3 regions of the Streptomyces sp. NPDC031121 genome follow, and region 1 is predicted to be linked to each of the others. Evidence: riboswitches for the same ligand, from Rfam matches in the RefSeq annotation. Region 1 holds a riboswitch; each other region holds the start of a gene.
The links. A riboswitch is a leader RNA that binds a small molecule or an ion and turns the genes downstream of it on or off. The one in region 1 is predicted to bind cobalamin.

Region 1 (3,216 bases):
CGCCGTCCAGCACCGCCGGGCCGTCGTCGTAGGCGTAGCCCGCTCCGGCCAGTTCCACCAACGGGTTCACGAGTACAGCCCCTCCAGGGTGTAGGTCAGCGCGACCAGGCCCGCGATGAGCGCTCCTGAGGCCGCGAGGAAGCGCCGCGACAGGGCGGCCTCGGGCACCAGCACGCGCAGCGCCCCGTCGTACCCGCGGCCGGCGAGGCCGGACTGGAGCCGCGCCGCCCGGTCGAAGGCCCGGACGAACGAGGTCGCGGCGAGCCCGGCCAGCGACCGCCACACCGCCGCCCGGTCCGCGGCCCCCAGCCGGGCCGCCTGGGCCCGCCTGACCTGCGCGAGCGAGTCCAGCAGCAGGAACCCGATGCGGTACATCACGAGCGCCACGTCGACCACGGGGGCCGGCACCCCGGCGCGGACCAGCCTGGGCAGCACGTCCGAGACCGGGGTGGTGAACGCGAACAGCAGGACGCCCAGGGACGCGGCGGACGTGCGCAGCAGCAGCTCGCCCGCGTGCCGCGGCCCGTCCGGGGCCAGCGAAACCGGTCCGGCGGCGCCGCCGACCGCGACGAGCAGCGGCAGCGCACCGGTGAAGCAGAAGCCCAGCGGGATCCGGAAGGCCCGCCACAGCTGCCGCCCGGCGACCCCCGCCGGCCCGAGCAGGACGGCGAGGGTCGCCGCGGCGACCAGGGGCCCGCCGGGCCAGGGCGGAAGGCACACCGCGGTGACCGTCAGCCCGAGTCCCAGCAGGGCCTTCTCCAGAGGGTGCCGGCCGCGCCAGCGGCTGCCGTGCGCAGCCACGTCGATCGGCAGCACCGGCTAGCCCTCCGCGCGGGTGTCGCCCGGCGCGGCGGACACGGCGGCCGCCGCGGCGCCCTGGCGGCGGCCCCTGCGCACTCCGAAGTAGTAGGCGAGGACGCCTGCGCCGAGGGCCGCCTGGAGGGAGAACAGGGCGGACTCGACCTCGCCGGACGGCGGCTCGTACAGCGGGGTGAACCACGGCTCGTAGTCCGGCTTGAGCTCGGTGATCGCCGCTTCGGCCTGGCCGTCGGCGCCGGTGAACGGCTCCTCCCTGCCGTCGCCGAGCCCCAGCGCGAGGGGGAGCACCGCGAGGGCGGCGACCACGAGCAGCAGCAGGGTGTTGATCTTCGCGTTCCGGCTCATGCCCATCACGCCGCCGCCTTCCGGTCGGAGCGGCCGGCGAGCTTGGCGACGCCCAGCCGGACCAGGTCGGACTTGCTGGACTGCATCAGCAGCCGCATCACCAGGACCGTCAGCAGGCCCTCGCTGACGGCCAGCGGGATCTGGGTGACGGCGAAGATGCCGCCGAACTTCGCGAGGGCGCCGGCGATGCCGCTGCCCGGGTCGGGGAAGGCGAGCGCCAGCTGCACGGAGGTGACGCAGTAGGTGACCAGGTCCGCGGAGAAGGCGCCGAAGAACACGGCCACCATGAGCGGGGCGCCGAACCGCCGGAGCAGCAGGTAGACCCCGAACCCGGCCCACGGGCCGGCGATCGCCATGGAGAAGACGTTGGCACCGAGGGTGGTCAGGCCGCCGTGCGCGAGCAGCAGGGCCTGGAAGAGCAGGGTGATGGTGCCGAGCACCGCCATGATCGGCGGCCGGAACAGGATCGCGCCGAGCCCGGTCCCCGTCGGGTGCGAGCAACTGCCCGTCACGGAGGGGATCTTCAGGGCGGAAAGGACGAACGTGAAGGCTCCGGACGCCCCGAGGAGCAGGGTGCTCTCGGGGTTCTCCTTCACCTCGCGGGTGAGTGCGCGGACGCCGTGGACGACGAACGGAGCGGACGCGGCGCCCCAGGCGGCCGCGTGCAACGGGGGCAGAAACCCCTCGGCTATGTGCATGTGTGGGGAGACCTCTCCAGCACCTCGTGGATGGACAACGCGCCCCGGCCGGTCTCCTGGCTCACGGGTGCTGCCGCCCTGGCTCCGCCTTCCCGGGCGGTGCGGATCACCCCGCGCCGCCCAGTGGCTTCCCGCAGGAGTGGAGCCGGACTTCCCGTTCACAGTGGCGAGGGCCGCACCGGTCTTCCACCGGTTTCCCGAACACCAAGGCCCGCTGACCCTAATGGCCCGCACGGACCCGGAACAAGCCGGTGTGGGCGAGGGCACGCCCGAGCCGGATTCCGCTTCCCGGGCCGCGCCCGGCGTACGCGCTCTCCGGGAGGGGGAGCAGCGGCCGTTCCGCCTTGTGATTCCGCCCCCGCCGGCGGCCGTTCGGGCTGCCGGGCGGGCACCGGCGCGCGGCCCGGCGCGATTCCGCCCCCGTGCTCCCACCGGCGTGCGCCGAAGCCGCGGAACGGGCCCGGCGCCGACCCCGGGGAGCGCGCCGCCCCCGGACGGCCGCCGTCCGCTGGCGGGCCGCCCAGGGGCGGCGCAGGGTGGTGCCGTGGCCGCCGAAACCGACACCGCGCACCCGTACGACTACTCCGACCTCACCGCCCTCTTCGTCAACTGCACGCTCAAGCGCTCGCCGGAGACCAGCAACACCGAGGGGCTCATCGACCGAAGCCGCGCCGTCATGGAGTCGGCCGGCGCCCGCACCTCGGTCGTCCGCGCCGTCGACCACGACATCGCCACCGGCGTCTGGCCGGACATGACCGAGCACGGCTGGGAGACGGACCAGTGGCCCGTCCTGTACAGCCGGGTCATGGACGCGGACATCCTCGTGCTGTGCGGGCCGATCTGGCTCGGCGACAACAGCTCCGTCATGAAGCAGGTCATCGAGCGCCTCTACGCCTGCTCCTCCCTGCTGAACGAGCACGGCCAGTACGCCTACTACGGCCGGGTCGGCGGGGCGCTCGTCACCGGCAACGAGGACGGCGTCAAGCACTGCGCCATGAACATCCTCTACAGCCTCCAGCACCTCGGCTACGCGGTCCCGCCGCAGGCCGACGCCGGCTGGATCGGCGAGGCCGGGCCCGGTCCCTCGTACCTCGATCCGGGATCGGGCGGCCCCGAGAACGACTTCACCAACCGCAACACCGCCTTCATGTCGTGGAACCTCATGCACCTCGCGGCGCTGCTCAAGCGCTCCGGCGGCATCCCGGCCCACGGCAACCAGCGCTCGCAGTGGGACGCCGGCTGCCGCTTCGACTTCCCCAACCCGGAACACCGGTAGCGGCGGGCGGGCCGTTGCCGATCAGCCGCAGCACACGTTCCGGTGCGCGATGTCGACCACGAACCGGTCGGGCGAGCG
Region 2 (3,216 bases), 240 kb from region 1:
GGGCCCCTGCGCCTCAGACGGCCTCAGCGCACCCAGTTCTTGAGCGGCTCGGTCTGCAAGGTGATGCCGACGGGCTCGGGCAGAGCGATGTCCGATCCGTACGGTACGACGTGAACGCTCTCGTACCGGCGGCCGTTCGGCTGGCTGTAGACGGACACCTCGCACTTGGCCCTGTCGATGAGCAGGTAGACAGGGATGCCCGTCTCCGCATAGGCCCGGGGCTTCTCGACATGGTCACGACGATGCGTGTCCGAATCCCAGGACGTCACCTCGACGGCCATCAGGATCGGTTCGGGGTCGGCCCAGTCACCCTGCCCTACAAAAGCGTCCTCGTGTGCGAGTACGGCGTCCGGGATCGCCCGCCCCGTCCGGTACTCCTGCGCCTTGATCCCAACGCCTTGGTGCAGCCAGAGTTCGGACTGGTGCTGGATACAGATCCGCGTGAGCCACTGGATGATGCGCCCGTGGTCCCCGTCCGGCATGGCCTTGCTCCTGATGACACCGTCGATGAATTCCAGCCGCAGCCCCTCGATCTCCCGGGCGCCTATGCGCGCGAGGGCCTCGAATTCGTCGGACAGCATGTGGGGCCGGTCGGTCATCACGGTCACGCCTCGCTCGCCTTCCTCGATGGTGCTGTTCTCCTGACGATAGCGCCGGCCACCCGCCCGCGTCCGGCACACCCGGCGGCCCGGACTTCGACAGTCGGCGTTGCGGGGCGCCCGGTGGATCTCACCTACCGACTGGAGCTGTGAGGCCACGCTCAGCGAAGGCGGACACAACATCTAGGGGGTCCCGCAGAGAGCGCCCACCACATGTATGCTCATCCTCGCTGTCGCCGCAGGGGAATCCGGTGGGAATCCGGAACTGTCCCGCAACGGTATGAAGTACACCCATCGGTGTCACCGAAGTCCGACGACCTGCCGACAGTGCGCCCGGCTCGACCGAACCGGGTGCCGACCACGTCCGGGCCTCGCGGTAGGGCCTGCGGACGACGCGCGGTGCCGCCCCTTGCCGGGCCCTGCCCGCGCGCGCCCGCTCGCGCCCGCACCGCCGGTGTCCCGGAGCCGAGCGAGGGAGAGCTCCCCCCGTGACCATCGCGCCTTCCGCACCGCGCGCCGAGTCCGACCCGTCCGACCACGGAGCTGAGGCCGGGGGCCCCGGGGCCGCGCTGCTGCGCACCCTCACCGAGCTGACCGCCGACCTTGCCGACACCGACCCGGGCCGTGTCGCCGCCGCCGCGCTCCGCGGCCGCAGCGCCGCCGCCGACGAGGCCGAGCTGCGCGGGCTGGCCACCGAGGCCGCCGCCGGCCTGATCTCGGAGGACCCGGCGTACTCCCGGCTCGCCGCCCGGCTGCTGACGGTCGCCGTCGCCGAGGAGGCCGCGAGCCAGGGCTCGACGTCCTTCTCCGCCTCCGTCGAGGTCGGCCACCGCGAGGGCCTGATCGCCGACCGCACCGCCGAGTTCGTCCGCCTGCACGCGGCCCGCCTCGACGCGCTCGTCGAGCACACCCTCGCCGAGGGCGCCGACGACCGCTTCGGCTTCTTCGGCCTGCGCACCCTGCACAGCCGCTACCTGCTGCGCCACCCGATCACCCGCCGGGTCATCGAGACCCCGCAGCACTTCATGCTGCGCGTCGCCTGCGGCCTCGCCGCTGACGACAGCGCCGCCGCCGTCGAGGAAGTCGCCTCCCTGTACCGGCTGATGAGCCGCCTGGACTACCTGCCGTCCTCCCCCACGCTCTTCAACTCCGGCACCCGGCACCCGCAGATGTCCTCCTGCTACCTGCTGGACTCCCCGCTGGACGAGCTCGACTCGATCTACGACCGCTACCACCAGGTGGCGCGCCTGTCGAAGCACGCCGGCGGCATCGGCCTGTCGTACTCGCGCATCCGCGCCCGCGGCTCCCTGATCCGCGGCACCAACGGCCACTCCAACGGCATCGTCCCGTTCCTGAAGACCCTCGACGCCTCCGTCGCCGCCGTGAACCAGGGCGGCCGCCGCAAGGGCGCCGCCGCCGTCTACCTGGAGACCTGGCACGCGGACATCGAGGAGTTCCTGGAGCTGCGCGACAACACCGGCGAGGACGCCCGCCGCACGCACAACCTGAACCTCGCGCACTGGATCCCCGACGAGTTCATGCGCCGCGTGAACGCCGACGGCGAGTGGTCGCTGTTCTCCCCGTCCGACGTCCCCGAGCTGGTCGACCTGTACGGCGAGGAGTTCGACGCCGCCTACACCAAGGCCGAGCAGGCCGGGCTCGCCAAGAAGACCATGCCCGCCCGCGAGCTGTACGGCCGCATGATGCGCACCCTCGCGCAGACCGGCCAGGGCTGGATGACCTTCAAGGACGCCTCCAACCGGACCGCGAACCAGACCGCGCTGCCCGGCACCGTCGTCCACTCCTCCAACCTGTGCACCGAGATCATCGAGGTGACCAACGACGGCGAGACCGCCGTCTGCAACCTCGGCTCGGTCAACCTCGGCGCGTTCGTGCTCACCGAGACGGGCGAGATGGACTGGGAGCGCCTGGACGAGACCGTCCGCACGGCCGTGACCTTCCTCGACCGCGTCGTGGACATCAACTTCTACCCGACCGAGCAGGCCGGCCGCTCCAACGCCAAGTGGCGGCCCGTGGGCCTGGGCGCGATGGGCCTGCAGGACGTCTTCTTCAAGCTGCGCCTGCCCTTCGACTCCGCCGAGGCCAAGGCCCTGTCCACGAAGATCGCCGAGCGCATCATGCTCGCGGCGTACGAGGCCTCCGCCGACCTCGCCGAGAAGCACGGCCCCGTCCCGGCGTGGGCGGAGACCCGTACGGCGCAGGGCGTGCTGCACCCCGACCACTACGACACGGAGCGGTCCTGGCCGGAGCGCTGGGAGGCGCTGCGCGCCCGGATCGCCGAGACCGGCATGCGCAACTCGCTGCTGCTGGCCATTGCGCCGACGGCGACGATCGCGTCGATCGCGGGCGTGTACGAGTGCATCGAGCCGCAGGTGTCCAACCTGTTCAAGCGCGAGACGCTGTCGGGCGAGTTCCTCCAGGTCAACGCCTACCTGGTCGAGGACCTGAAGAAGCTCGGGGTGTGGGACGCGCAGACCCGCGAGGCGCTGCGCGACTCGTCGGGCTCGGTGCAGGGCTTCGGCTGGATCCCGGCCGACGTCCGCGAGCTGTACCGGACGGCGTGGGAGATCCCGCAGCGCGGCCTGATCGACATGGC
Region 3 (3,216 bases), on a different contig from region 1:
GGTTCAGCGGCCTGGCCTGGACGAGGAGTACGGCGGTGCCGAGCAGCAGTGCGGCGGCGGGCAGCCACAGGGTGCTCCACTGCACGCCGCCGAGTCCGCCCAGCGTCCAGGCCAGGACCGTGCGGGCCTCGTTGCCGCGGCCGGCGGTCAGCAGCAGCAGGTCCATCACCGCGGTGAGCACCGACGCGAAGGCCACACCGGAGAGCACCAGGCGCACCGGCGTGATCCGGCCCCCGGCGCGCGCCGTGGTGTAGACGAGCAGCAGCGTCACGAGCGCGCCGGCGAAGGCGGCCAGCGACAGCGACACCGCGCCGAACAGCGTGAACCCGAAGACGATCACGGCGACCGCGCCGAGGGAGGCCCCGGAGGACACGCCCAGCAGGTACGGCTCCGCGAGCGGGTTCCGTACGAGGGCCTGCATCGCGGTGCCCACCACCGCGAGCCCGGCCCCGGTGACGGCGCCGAGCAGGACGCGCGGCGCGCGCACGTCCAGCACGATGTGCTCGCGGGCCCGCGACCACGCCGGCTCGGACCGGTCGGCGCCGAGGGCGTGGCCGACGATGCCCCAGACCTCGCCGGGCGGCACGTGCACCGAGCCGATGGCGAGTCCGGCGGTCACGGACAGGAGCAGCAGGACGCCCAGGCCCGCGAGGACGAGCGGGAACCGGGCCCGGCCGGTGCGCCGGGCCGGGGCGCGGCCGTCCTCCCCGGCCCGGCCGGCCGGGGCTTCCTCCCGCGGCCGGGCCGCGGCGGCGGCCGTCACCGGAAGCGCTCGGGGTGCAGGCCGCGGGCCAGGTCCTCGACCGCGTACGGCGGGCGCACGCCGACGAGGGTGGCGGTCAGCGGCACCACCACGAAGCGCTTGTTCCTGATCGCGGGAACGTCGGCGAGGGCGGGCTGGGAGAGCAGGAAGTCCTTCTTCTGCTGCACGCTGCCGGCGCCGGCGTAGTCGTAGATGGCGATGACCTCGGGCCTGCGCTCGACGACCTGCTCCCAGGAGACGTCGCCGAAGACCTCGCCGAGGTCGTCGAAGACGTTGCGCCCGCCGGCCAGCCTGATGATCTCGGTGCCGAGGCTCTTGCCGCCGGCGGTGAACGCCGCCTTGTCGCCGCTGTCGTAGACGAACACGGGCACGGCGGGGGCGCCCTCCACGGCCTTGCCGGTCTTCTCGATGCGGGCCCGCAGGTCGGCGACCAGGGCGTCGGCCCGGTCCCTGACGCCGAAGATGCCGCCGATGGTGCGGATCTCCTCGTAGGCGTCCTCCATGGACACCTGCTTCTTCCCGCAGTACTCGCGGTTGAGGTAGGTGTCGATGCCGGCGTCCGCGAACGCCTTGCGCGACCGTCCCTCCTTCTCCGCGAAGGCGCTGCCGTAGCCGCCGTACACGAAGTCGGGCTCGGCGTTGACGACGGTCTCGAAGGAGGGCTCCTTCGCCGCGAGCTGCTTGATGCCCTTGAAGTCCTGCTCGTGCTGCGGCAGGACGGGCGAGTCGGGGAAGGCGGTGCCCGCCATGCGGTCCTTCAGTCCGAGCGCCAGCATCAGCTCGGCCGGGTGCTGGTGGATGGTGACCGCCCGGGCGGGCGGCCTGTCGTAGGTGGTGCGGGTGCCGCAGTTGTCGACGGTGAGCGGGAAGCCCGCCGCCGGAGCGGCCGCGGGCCTGCCGTCCTCCCCGGCCGGATCGGTGCCGCCGCCGCAGCCGGCGGCCAGCACCGGGACCAGGGCGGCGGCCGCGGCCGCGCGCAGGGCGCGGCGGTGCGACGGGCGGCGGGACGGGGGGAGTTGCAGGGAGCCGGGCATGCCGACGTACACGTAGAGCCTCCTGGGGAGTCCGCGCTCCTCGGAACGGGCCCGCGACAGGCCAGTTTCCTGACTCCCGGATCGGCGTTCCCCCCGCCTTCCCACGCCGTGCGCGCAGTGGCTTCTGAGGGGCTGCTCCCCGGTCACAGTGGCGGGACCGTGCCGGACTTGCACCGGCTTCCTGTCTCCCGTCGCGGCGATGACCTGGAGATATTACATTCCGGTCACTTGGGCGTGAAGGGCGCACATGCCGGGGCTCGCGCCGGGGACGTGCGCCGCTGCGCCGCAACCCGCGCCGACGGGCCCGCCCGTTACCAGCGGCACCCCGACCGCGGCAAGCCGCTGCACGAAGTCCTCACCCGGCGGCGCCCGCCCCCGCCCCTCGGGAGGCGCGGCTCCCCACCCCGTCCGCCTCCCCCTCGGACGGCGCGCCCGCCCCCCGAAAGGACGCCCGGAGCGTGTGACCTGTCGGTGTGGCAGCCGCGCCGCGGGCGCCGTGCGCGGTAGGTCTGGGGGTCGCCGCCCGGAGCAGGGCGGCCGCCCGCAGTTCGCAGCAGGAGGCAAGATGGCCAAGGGCACGGTCAAGTGGTTCAGCGCGGAGAAGGGGTTCGGCTTCATCGCCCAGGACGGGGGAGGACCGGACGTCTTCGCCCACTACTCGGGAATCGCCGGAAACGGCTACCGCGAGCTCATGGAGGGCGAGCAGGTCAGCTTCGACATCACCCAGTCGGACCGGGGCCTTCAGGCGGAGAACATCATCCGCCACTGACGGCCCTCCGGTACCGGCGGCAGGTCTTCCTGGTCACAGCACTAGGCGGGGCGTTCCGTGGGTAGGGGCCTGCCGTGGACAGCGAGCACCGTGCCCTGCAAGCGGCCCGCCTCATCGAGGAGATCCTCCAGGCGGCGCACCGCGGCGACGACCGCCGCATCGACACCCTCCTCGCCCGCCTGGCCCAGGTCGGCAAGATCCGGGACCTCTTCGCCCTGCGCGAGCGGCTCTACGGGCTGCGGCCCGCCCTGCCGCCCGCCCGGCCCCCGGCGGCCCCCGGCGCGCTCCCCGCACGCTGAGCCGCCGGGGAGCCGGACCGGCCCCCGGCGCGCCGGTCAGGGGGCGCACTCCGTGTCGCGGGCGGGCAGTATGCCGTCCCGCAGGTAGTCGTTCGCCGCCTGACGGGCGCACGGGCCGTGCGGCGAGCCGAGGATCCCGTGCGTGCGGACGGGGACGGTCACCAGACGGGAGCCGCGCATCCTGCGGTGCATGCCCAGCCCGCCCTCGTACGGGGTGCGGGTGTCGCCGGCGGCCTGGAGCTGGAGGGCGGGCACGTCGTTGCGGATCTCCGGGAACCCCTCCCGCGGCCTCTCCCGCCAGAAGGCGCACGGCACGGGGCCGTTCACCAGCGGCCCGAACACCGGCTGTTC

Region 2: it holds a riboswitch for cobalamin, as region 1 does, so the genes downstream of both, ACZ462_RS02020 (ribonucleoside-diphosphate reductase subunit alpha) here and ACZ462_RS03075 (energy-coupling factor ABC transporter permease) in region 1, are expected to answer to the same signal.
Region 3: it holds a riboswitch for cobalamin, as region 1 does, so the genes downstream of both, ACZ462_RS24845 (ABC transporter substrate-binding protein) here and ACZ462_RS03075 (energy-coupling factor ABC transporter permease) in region 1, are expected to answer to the same signal.

Annotation. Positions count from the first base shown of each region.
Region 1 covers NZ_JBVIGV010000001.1:667,490-670,705, forward strand. Annotated here, with positions in the region: gene ACZ462_RS03060 (energy-coupling factor ABC transporter ATP-binding protein) at 1-70, opposite strand, end outside; gene cbiQ (cobalt ECF transporter T component CbiQ) at 67-816, opposite strand; gene ACZ462_RS03070 (energy-coupling factor ABC transporter substrate-binding protein) at 820-1,164, opposite strand; gene ACZ462_RS03075 (energy-coupling factor ABC transporter permease) at 1,170-1,862, opposite strand; cobalamin riboswitch at 1,892-2,086, opposite strand; gene ACZ462_RS03080 (flavodoxin family protein) at 2,407-3,138, shown strand; gene ACZ462_RS03085 (AMIN-like domain-containing (lipo)protein) at 3,160-3,216, opposite strand, start outside.
Region 2 covers NZ_JBVIGV010000001.1:422,626-425,841, reverse strand. Annotated here, with positions in the region: gene ACZ462_RS02025 (Uma2 family endonuclease) at 24-608, opposite strand; cobalamin riboswitch at 817-939, shown strand; gene ACZ462_RS02020 (ribonucleoside-diphosphate reductase subunit alpha) at 1,088-3,216, shown strand, end outside.
Region 3 covers NZ_JBVIGV010000013.1:211,133-214,348, reverse strand. Annotated here, with positions in the region: gene ACZ462_RS24850 (FecCD family ABC transporter permease) at 1-763, opposite strand, end outside; gene ACZ462_RS24845 (ABC transporter substrate-binding protein) at 760-1,809, opposite strand; cobalamin riboswitch at 1,840-2,017, opposite strand; gene ACZ462_RS24840 (cold-shock protein) at 2,363-2,566, shown strand; gene ACZ462_RS24835 (hypothetical protein) at 2,641-2,865, shown strand; gene ACZ462_RS24830 (alpha/beta hydrolase) at 2,902-3,216, opposite strand, start outside.